DNA from 3 places in the Bradyrhizobium sp. AZCC 1610 genome. Region 2 is predicted to be linked to each of the others. Evidence: riboswitches for the same ligand, from Rfam matches in the RefSeq annotation. Region 2 holds a riboswitch; each other region holds the start of a gene.

Region 1 (3,270 bases), 5.3 Mb from region 2:
TCCTTCGCGCGTATCATTTCGGCGGAGTCCGGCCTCTGCTGGAAGGACGCGATCTACGAGTCGACGCGCGCCTACGACGTCTGGTCGTTCGCCGCACAACTCGCGGTCAAGGACGACGGCGAGTCCTATGCGTGCGACATCTCGCCGAACGGCAAGGCGCGCCGTATCCACACGCTGCGGACCCCGTTGCTGGGCGTCATCTCGGCGATCACGCCATTCAATCATCCGCTCAACATGGTGAGCCACAAGCTCGCGCCTGCGATCGCAACGAACAACCGGGTCGTTCTCAAGCCGACTGAGCTGACTCCACTGACCGCACTTGCACTCGCGGACGTGCTCTACGAAGCGGGACTGCCGCCTGAGATGCTCTCCGTGGTCACGGGTAATCCGTCCACGATGGGCGATGCGATGATCACGGATCCGGACGCAGACCTGGTTACTTTCACGGGCTCCGTACGCGTCGGCAAGCACATCGCCCGCACCGCAGGCTACAAGCGTATCGTGCTCGAACTCGGCGGCAACGATCCGCTGATCGTCATGGAGGACGCCGACCTCGACAAGGCGGCCGAGCTGGCCGTGCAGGGCGCGACGAAGAATTCGGGCCAACGCTGCACGGCGGTGAAGCGCATTCTCGTCGTCGAGAAGATCGCCGATGAATTCTCGAAATGCGTGCTCGAAAAGGCCAGGAAGCTGAAATGCGGCGACCCGGCCGATCCGGAAACCGATGTTGGCACGGTCATCAATGAGCGATCCGCTGTGCTGTTCGAAAACCGTGTCAATGACGCGGTGACGAAGGGCGCCGAGCTGCTTCACGGCAACGATCGCCAGGGCGCCCTCTATGCCCCAACCGTCGTCGACCGCGTGCCGTACGATTGCGAACTCGTGCATGAGGAGACGTTTGGACCAGTGATCCCGATAATTCGCTGTCCGAACGACATCGCAGAGGTGATCCGCATTTCCAATTCGACAGCCTACGGGCTGTCTTCCGGAGTTTGCACAAATCGCCTCGATTACATTACGCGCTTCATCAACGAACTTGAGGTCGGCACCGTGAACGTGTGGGAGGTGCCGGGCTATCGCACCGAGATGTCGCCGTTCGGCGGCATCAAGGACTCCGGGCAGGGCTACAAGGAGGGCGTTGTGGAGGCCATGAAAGGGTTCACCAACGTCCGGACGTACTCGCTGCCCTGGCAGAGTTAAGTTGTTGCGGAGCCGCTCATGCTTTTTGAGACTTGGCTCAATCCCGATTGAAGGAGGTCGGAGCAATTCAGTTGTGGGTAAGGATTTTTGCCTGCAATCGCGCCGAAGAGCCCGTTGTCGGGCAGGCCCATTGGCGTTTTTCAAGTTGCGCGATCATTGAATAGTGCCCCTGATTTGCCCGACGTGTCAAAATGTTCTCGCGGGATTGCAAGCATCCAGGCCAGCGACCATTGCTACTTTGCATGGGGTTGTTTTCGATATTTTGGTTGGGACCGCGAACCACGTCGGCCTTGCGGCTGTCTTTCCCGTTGATGATCGCAGGATGGCTTGCTGAGCCGTAGCTCGCGGATGCGCTCGCCTTCGCCCAAGTGGGCTTCGGCGCGGCAGCCTCACTCGCTTCGCGAGCGAAGGCTGGTGGGCCCGGCAGATATCAAATTTCTCTACAATATCTTGCACTTAGCACGAAGGTGGTAACCAAAAAGCCCCATTGAAGCGATTGCGCTTTTTAACGTGGCATTACCACCAAGATGCGCGAGGATGTTTCCAACATCAATCGGCGATCACCGGATGATGCGGCGCGCTCGATCACATCCCGGCGGCTTGCAGCATCGCAATGGTCTTGGCGAGCGTCAGGGCGGGATAATTGTTCATTACTTCCTGCACCAGCTCGCGCTCCCACGGCGTCAGGCCGGCGAGCAGCGCCGCGTCGGCGCTCACCAGCGCGACCTCGCCGGGGAACGCCAGTACGGCGCCGGCACCGATCAGAAATTTCCGTCGTGACTGCAGCAAAAAAAATCCTCCAAGATTGCACACGCATCTGGAGGACTGGCGACCTACTGTTGCCCATTCGGGCCACATCGTCGTGCCACCGTTGCCGGTCTAAGGCTGGTTGGCGGGGCCGTCAGGCCCTCTCAGGATGCTAGGCGTTTCCGCCTGTTTCAATATGGGGTTTTCGGTCCTAATGTCGAGGCCGCGAGCGCTGATTTTTGCAGCGCTCTGCTAGGATCGCCGGATGACGAATCCCCCGGCGGTCGGCGAAGTTCGCGCATTCACCGGGTCTCGCTGGCCGAGGCTCCGACCGCTTTGGCCAACTCCGCCAGCAATTCAGTGTTGCACTTCCACCCGTTATCTTTCAGCCACTCGATTGCCTCGGGTAGGGTTTCCGTTGTGAATTGGAACGACTGGCCATCTCCGCACGCGAGAGCGCCGCCGCATATATAGCCATCCTCGATCCTAACTACTTCCTCGGGATCGATGTCTGGAGGCAGAATCTGGTTACCTTCCTCATCGGATTGCATTTCACCGAGTACTTCATACTGGCAAATTTCGAGCACTGCGTTGTTGTCGGCTTCCTTGTCCAGCCGCAAGTATTCGGTCCATGTACTGGCGATGGTCGAGCTTCTTGGGATGCCAGAATTTTCGGATACTCGGTTTCCATCAGACTGCTCCCAAGCGTCGCGATGCCATTTCTAAGAGCTGGCGCCTAGGTGATAGTCTGTCGCCGCACCACTTTTGGCCTGTAATCGCGCCGAGGCAACGCCATGGGCGGTTCTGCAAACTGCGCGATGATGGAATAGTGCTGGTGATTTGCCCGACGTGTCAAATGTCTTGGCGGGTAAAGCATCCATGCCGGCGATCCCCTGCTACTTTGCATGGGGTTGTTTTCGATATTTTAGTTGGGGGCGAGAACCGCGTCGGCTTTGCAGTCGGGAAGCGTGGCTTGCCGAGCCGTAGCTCGCGGCCAAATAGCCCGCCTTCGCCCTTCGGGCTCCGGCGCGGCAGCCTTCTCTCGCTTCGCGAGCGAAGGCTGGTGGGCCCGGCAGGACTCGAACCTGCAACCAGACCGTTATGAGCGGCCGGCTCTAACCATTGAGCTACAGGCCCCGCCGCGGCGGCCGGGAGAAGCGGCCGGCAACGGTGCCGCCATCGTTTACAGGCATGACAGCGATACGGCAATGCCGCCCTTGGGAGCCAAGAACGGGCTTTCATCAAGCCCCGCGCTTGCCTACAACCTCCGTTGCATCATTCGTCACCGAACGCTTGAGGCTAGAAATGAAACTCGCTGGAATC
Region 2 (3,270 bases):
AGGCGCAGGGCCGCCCCGTCGGCGTGCGGCTCGACAAGCAGGGCGCGCTGCTGGTTGCGGACGACGTCGGCAACACGATCTGGCGCGTGACGCCGGCGGCGAAATCGGCGTCGCGGTAGGCCGACGTTCTCGTGCCCCGGACGCAGCGCAGCACGCAGTGATGCGCTGCAGAGCCGGGGTCCTGCTGAATTGGCGTACCGAGGAAGTTGGGTCCCGGCTCTGCGGAGCAGCGTTACACGCTGCACCGCGTCCGGGACGCAACACGCTACACCCGGAAATGCTTGGAGAGCTTCAGGCCCTGCGCCTGGTAGTTCGAGCCGATGCGCTGGCCGTACATGGCGTCGGGCCGCGACAGCATCTTTTCGTATACCAGGCGGCCGACGATCTGGCCATGCTCGAGGATGAACGGCACCTCGCGCGAGCGCACTTCGAGCACGGCGCGCGAGCCCTGCCCGCCGGCACCGGCGTAGCCGAAGCCGGGATCGAAGAATCCCGCATAGTGGACGCGGAATTCGCCGACCAGCGGATCGAACGGCACCATTTCCGCGGCGTAGTCCGGCGGGATCTGCACGGCCTCCTTCGAGGCCAGGATGTAGAATTCACCGGGATCGAGGATGAGGCTGCCGTCAGGACGTGCCGGGATCGGCTCCCAGAATTCATCGACCGCATAGCCGCCGCGTCGATCGATATCGACCACGCCGGTGTGGCGCTTGGCGCGGTAGCCGACGAAGCCTGAGGTATTCTCGCCGGAGAGATCGACGGACAGCGCCACGCCGTTGGCCAAATCCGCATCGTCGATATCGACCAGCCGCTCGGCGCCGTGCAGCGCGTCGAGTTCGTCGGCGTTGAGGACGGCATCTCCGGCGCGGAAGCGCACCTGTGAGAGCCGGGAGCCCTCGCGCAGCAACACCGGAAACGTCTTCGGGCTGATCTCGGCATAGAGCGGGCCGTGATAGCCGGCGCCGATCATGTCGAAGCGGCGGGTGCCGTCGGCAATCACGCGGGTGAAGACGTCGAGCCGCCCGGTGGAGCTCTTCGGATTGGCGGCCGCCACGATCTGCCGCGGCAGCGCGAGGCTTTCCAGCAGCGGCACGATGTAGACGCAGTTGGTCTCCAGCACCGCGCCGTCCGAAAGGTCGATCTCGTGCAGCTTCAACTCGTCGATGCGCTCGGCGACGGTGGCGCCCGGGCCGGGCAGAAAGCTCGCGCGCACCCGGTAGGCGATGTCGCCCAGCCGCAAATCGAGGCTCGCCGGCTGGATCTGGCTTTCGACAAAGGGATAGGCCGGCAGGATCAGCCCCGCATCCGCCATCGCCGCGATCATGCGGTCGGGCAGAATTCCGTTGGCGTCGGGCGGAAGCGTGAACGGCACGGCGCGGTCCTCTGAGGTGGCCCTTTCGGATGCCCAACTGTCATCCAGACCTCATAGATATGGGCTTTCACGGGTTATCCGAAGGCCGGCTTGACTGAAAGGGCGCAAGCGAATATCAGCATGACTTATCCCGTGGTGATTTGAGCCGGCCGGCTTGCAGCCACGTTAAATAAGTCGCTAAACAGGCCGGGGACACGTGTGATCCCGGCCTGTGGAAATTTTTCCAGGCCGGTTTTTTGTGACCATTTTCCGGTGGTCACGACGGAGGTCACATGTCTGAGACTAAGGCTACCACCCGCTATCGTCCCGAAACCAGGCTGGTGCATTCCGGCGCCCTGCGTTCGCAGTTCGGAGAGACCTCCGAAGCGCTGTTCCTGACGCAAGGGTTCATCTACGACAGCGCCGAGCAATGCGAGGCGCGGTTCAAGGGCGAAGATCCGGGCTTTCTCTACTCGCGCTTCTCCAATCCCAACATCTCGATGTTCGAGCGGCGCATGATCGAGCTCGAAGGCGCCGAAGCGGCACGCGCGACCGCGACCGGCATGGCGGCGGTGACCACCGCCATCCTCGCGCCGCTGAAAGCCGGCGACCACGTGGTGGCGGCGAAGGCGATGTTCGGCTCCTGCCGCTACGTGGTGGAAGATTTGCTGCCGCGTTACGGCATCCAGTCCACCCTCGTCGACGGCCTCGACCTCGACCAGTGGAAGCGCGCGATGCAGCCCAACACCAGGACCTGCTTCCTGGAGAGCCCGACCAATCCGACGCTCGACGTGCTGGACATTCAGGCGATTGCCGAGATCGCGCACAAGGGCGGCGCGCGGCTGATCGTGGACAATGTGTTCGCAACCCCGATCTGGCAGAGCCCGCTGTCGCTCGGCGCCGACGTCGTGATCTATTCGGCCACCAAGCACATCGACGGCCAGGGCCGCTGCCTCGGCGGCATCATCCTGTCCTCGGAAGCGTTCATCGCCGAGCACATCCATAATTTCATGCGCCAGACCGGCCCTTCGATGTCGCCGTTCAATGCCTGGGTGCTGCTGAAGGGGCTGGAGACGCTGGCGGTGCGCGTACGCGCGCAGACCGAGACGGCGGCCAAGGTGGCGGACGCGCTCGCCAAGCATCCTAAGATCTCGCGGCTGATCTATCCCGGGCGATCAGATCATCCGCAGGCCGCGCTGGTGAAGAAGCAGATGCGCGCCGGCTCGACTTTGATCGGCTTCGAAGTGAAGGGCGGCAAGGCCGGCGCCTTCCGCTGCCTCAACGCGCTGCAGATCTCGCGCATCTCCAACAATCTCGGCGACGCCAAGAGCCTCGTCACCCATCCCGCCACCACGACGCATCAACGCCTGACGCCGGAGGCGCGCGCCGAACTCGGCATCAGCGAAGGTTTCATTCGCTTCTCGGCCGGGCTCGAGCATGCCGATGATCTGATCGAGGACTTTGAGGCCGCGCTGGAGATGGCGTGAAGTAGCTGCACAATCAGCCACACAACAGGTGTCTTCCCTGCGAACGCATGCGAACGCAGGGACGACGGCGTAGATTGCACCTCGACTCACATCGGCCTATAAGCCCGCACGTCCGACGGCACGCTGACGCCGAGCTTGATCTGGCCGACCGACTTGATGATGTCGTCGCCGAGCAGTTGCGCGAAGCAGGCGTAGCCCCAGTCGCTCATGTGCAAGCCGTCGGCGATCACGAAATTCTCGATCGGGATCGCCTGCTTTTCGTGCCAGTCTTTCATCACGGCGAAGCGCGGGAAGATGCCGACCTTGCGAAGCTCGGCGGTCTTGTTCAGCAGCTTCATCATCTTGCCGGCGCTTTCGGCGTGCTCGTTGACCCGCGGCGAATATTGCGGATCGATCAGCACAATGTCGGCGCCAACGGCCTGAATGCGCGTG
Region 3 (3,270 bases), 240 kb from region 2:
TTTCCAGCACGGCCTTCGGCTGCCGCGTGGCTTGCAGCGTTTGCGACAGGATCACGTAGTCAAAGGCGTCATCAGGATAATTGACTAGGTCAGTGTCGGCGTCGCCCTGCACCACCGCAAGCCCCCTGGCGACGCAGCGGTTGACGCCCTCGCGCGACAGCTCGATGCCGCGGCCGTCGATGCCGCGGCTTTCCAATAGCTGCAGCAACTCGCCATCGCCGCAGCCGACGTCGAGCACCTTCGAGCCAGATGGAATCATTTCCGCGACCAGAAGATGATCGGTGCGATACTTGCCGGTGCGATCGGGCGCTATGCCGCCGAGCGGCAAGGCCGGTTCCTGAACCGCCATATCAACCACCCGCACCATTGCAGAGCCCACGCGCCTTGCCGGCGGATTCCAGGAAGGCGCGGGCAATGTCGAAGAGCTCCGGCACATCGAGCAGGAAGGCGTCATGGCCGCGATCGGTTTCGATTTCGGCGAACGACACCCGCGCGCTGGAGGCGTTGAGCGCATGCACCAGCGCCCGCGATTCCGAGGTCGGGAACAGCCAGTCCGAGGTGAACGACACCACGCAGAAGCGGGTCTTGATGCCGCGAAACGCCTGCGCCAGCACGCCGTCATGGTCGGCGGCGATATCGAAATAGTCCATCGCCCGCGTCAGGTAGAGATAGCTGTTGGCATCAAAACGCTCGACAAACGACGAGCCTTGATAGCGCAGATAGCTTTCGACCTGGAAATCCGCGTCGAACGAGAAGGTCGGCAACTCGCGATCCTGCATTCGCCGTCCGAACTTGCGATGCAGCGCGGCGTCGGAGAGATAGGTGATGTGGCCAGCCATCCGCGCCACGGCCAGCCCGCGGTGCGGATGGGTGCTGCGTTCGAAATAGCGCCCATGATGCCAGTCCGGATCGGCCATCACGGCCTGTCGGCCGAGTTCGTGAAACGCAATGTTTTGCGCCGAATGGCGCGTCGAGCAAGCGACCGGCAGCGCCGAAAACACGCGCTCCGGACAGGCGGCGGTCCATTGCAGCACCTGCATGCCGCCCATCGATCCGCCGGTCACGCACAACAACGTTTCGATCCCCAGCCGATCGAGCAGCATGGCCTGCGCGCGAACCATGTCGGGGATGGTGATGACTGGAAAATCCAGCCCCCAGGCCTTGCCGGTAGCCGGATTGGTCGAGGCCGGACCGGTCGATCCCATGCAGCCACCGATCACGTTCGAACAGATGATGAAATATCTGTCGGTATCGAGCGGACGGCCGGGACCGACCATGATCTCCCACCAGCCGGCCTTGCCGGTCAGGGGATGCACGTTGGCGACATGCTGATCGAGGGTCAGCGCGTGGCAGATCAGAATAGCGTTGGAGCGGTCGGCGTTCAGTTCGCCATAGGTCTGATAGGCGATCTGAAATGGCGCGAGATCGATGCCGCAATCGAGCTTCAAGGGCTGCTCGGTGCCGAACTTCGCCACCAGCGAGGTCGGATGATCGGCCTCATGGGCGCGATCCTCGTTGAGGATCGAGGGGCTCGGTATCGAATGCACGTTTGTCATCGCGGCGACCCTCCTCCTCGCGGAGGCTACGGACAGAATCAGGCCATAAAAAACCCGGCCTGAACAAAGGTTCGGCCGGGATCAAATCTGTCCCCGGCCTGTTTAGCGAATTGTTTAACGTGGCTGCAAGCCGGCCGGCTCAAATGACCACGGAATGGAACAAAGCTAGTCCCGCCCAAGCATTTCGTCAAGGCAGGCGGGGCCGGGCACCATGGTTAACCTGATCGCGCAGGGCTCCTCCGTGACGTTTCTCTTTGCTTTCAGCGCCCGTCTTTCCTAATCAATGCGACTGTCTGCCGGCCGCATCGGGCTGTCCGGCACCAAGGTTTTTGAGATGTCCAAGGTACCGTCCAAGGCACCCCCGGCCCCGCCCTCGCTGCAGGAGCTGCGCAAGGAGATCGACGCGATCGACGAGCAGGTTCATCGCCTCTTGATGGCGCGCGGCGACATCATCGACCGGCTGATCCAGGTGAAGCAGACCCAGGAAGTCGGCTCTGCGTTCCGGCCTGCGCGCGAGGCCAGCATGATGCGGCAACTGGTGCAGCGCCATCGCGGCATCCTGCCGCTCGACACCATCGAGAGCATCTGGCGCGTCATCATCTCGACGTTCACCTATGTCCAGGCGCCGTTCTCGGTGCATGCGGATGTCTCGGTCGGCGAGGCCGCGATGCGGGATTCGGCGCGGTTTCACTTCGGCTTCGTCGTGCCCTATGTCGGCCATTTCAGCGCGCACGCCGCAGTCGAGGCGGTGGCGAAATCGAAGGGCGATCTGGCGCTAGTCTCGGCGATCTCGAGCCGCACGCCGTGGTGGATCGCGCTGGAGGCCAGCGGCGCACCGAAGATCATCGCCCGGCTGCCGTTCCTCGAACGCGCCGATCATCCGGCGGCGCTGCCGGTGTTCGTGATCTCGCGGGTCGCCGACGACGCCATGGTGACGGAAGTCCAGATGTGGAGCGTGCGCGTCGCCGGCTGGAACGCCGATACCGCGCGCGCACTGGCGCCGCTTGCCGAAATCGTCGCCGTGCCCGATACCGCCTTCGACGGCGCGGCGCTTCTGGTGTCGGACGCCGGCGCCGGCTTCGAAAAGATCAAGAATGCCCTGATCCAGGCCGGCGCCTCAGTGCGCTCTTCGGCCCTCGTCGGCAGCCACGCAACGCGCTATACGGTGCCCCCGAACGGGGCAGCCAAGGCTTAAGGGCCCGCCCCGAAATTCCGGAGTTGAAGATGAACCGACCCGTGCCGAATCCCGGCATTCTCGATATTGCGCCCTACACGCCCGGCAAGACGCCGGTGCCGGAGCCGGGCCGCAAGGTATTCAAGCTGTCCGCCAACGAGACCCCGTTCGGGCCCTCGCCGAAGGCGATCGAAGTCTACAAGCAGGCGGCGGCGCATCTGGAGGACTATCCGGAAGGCTCCTCGCGGGTGCTGCGCGAGGCGATCGGCCGCGCTTATGGGCTAGATCCCAACCGCATCATCTGCGGCGCCGGCTCGGACGAAATCCTCAATCTCTTGGCGCACACCTATCTCAGCCATGGCGATGAAGCGATCTCCACCGCGCACGGTTTTCTGGTGTATCCGATCGCCACCATGGCGAACGGCGCGAAGAACGTCATCGCGCCCGAGACCGACTTCACCGCCAACGTCGACGCCATCCTCGCGCGCGTGACGCCGCGCACCAAACTGGTCTGGCTGGCCAACCCGAACAACCCGACCG

The links. A riboswitch is a leader RNA that binds a small molecule or an ion and turns the genes downstream of it on or off. The one in region 2 is predicted to bind S-adenosylmethionine.
Region 1: it holds a riboswitch for S-adenosylmethionine, as region 2 does, so the genes downstream of both, V1279_RS26665 (hypothetical protein) here and V1279_RS00680 (O-succinylhomoserine sulfhydrylase) in region 2, are expected to answer to the same signal.
Region 3: it holds a riboswitch for S-adenosylmethionine, as region 2 does, so the genes downstream of both, metX (homoserine O-acetyltransferase MetX) here and V1279_RS00680 (O-succinylhomoserine sulfhydrylase) in region 2, are expected to answer to the same signal.

The regions. Positions count from the first base shown of each region.
Region 1 covers NZ_JAZHRR010000001.1:5,404,333-5,407,602, reverse strand. Annotated here, with positions in the region: gene phnY (phosphonoacetaldehyde dehydrogenase) at 1-1,200, shown strand, start outside; gene V1279_RS26665 (hypothetical protein) at 1,786-1,989, opposite strand; SAM-I-IV-variant riboswitch at 2,026-2,125, opposite strand; gene V1279_RS26660 (hypothetical protein) at 2,250-2,567, opposite strand; tRNA gene V1279_RS26655 (tRNA-Ile) at 3,009-3,084, opposite strand; gene V1279_RS26650 (TAXI family TRAP transporter solute-binding subunit) at 3,253-3,270, shown strand, end outside.
Region 2 covers NZ_JAZHRR010000001.1:140,139-143,408, reverse strand. Annotated here, with positions in the region: gene V1279_RS00690 (PQQ-dependent sugar dehydrogenase) at 1-119, shown strand, start outside; gene V1279_RS00685 (2'-deoxycytidine 5'-triphosphate deaminase) at 266-1,372, opposite strand; SAM riboswitch at 1,495-1,574, shown strand; gene V1279_RS00680 (O-succinylhomoserine sulfhydrylase) at 1,645-2,838, shown strand; gene V1279_RS00675 (SGNH/GDSL hydrolase family protein) at 2,925-3,270, opposite strand, start outside.
Region 3 covers NZ_JAZHRR010000001.1:379,406-382,675, reverse strand. Annotated here, with positions in the region: gene metW (methionine biosynthesis protein MetW) at 1-349, opposite strand, end outside; gene metX (homoserine O-acetyltransferase MetX) at 351-1,556, opposite strand; SAM riboswitch at 1,638-1,717, opposite strand; gene V1279_RS01890 (chorismate mutase) at 1,891-2,751, shown strand; gene hisC (histidinol-phosphate transaminase) at 2,781-3,270, shown strand, end outside.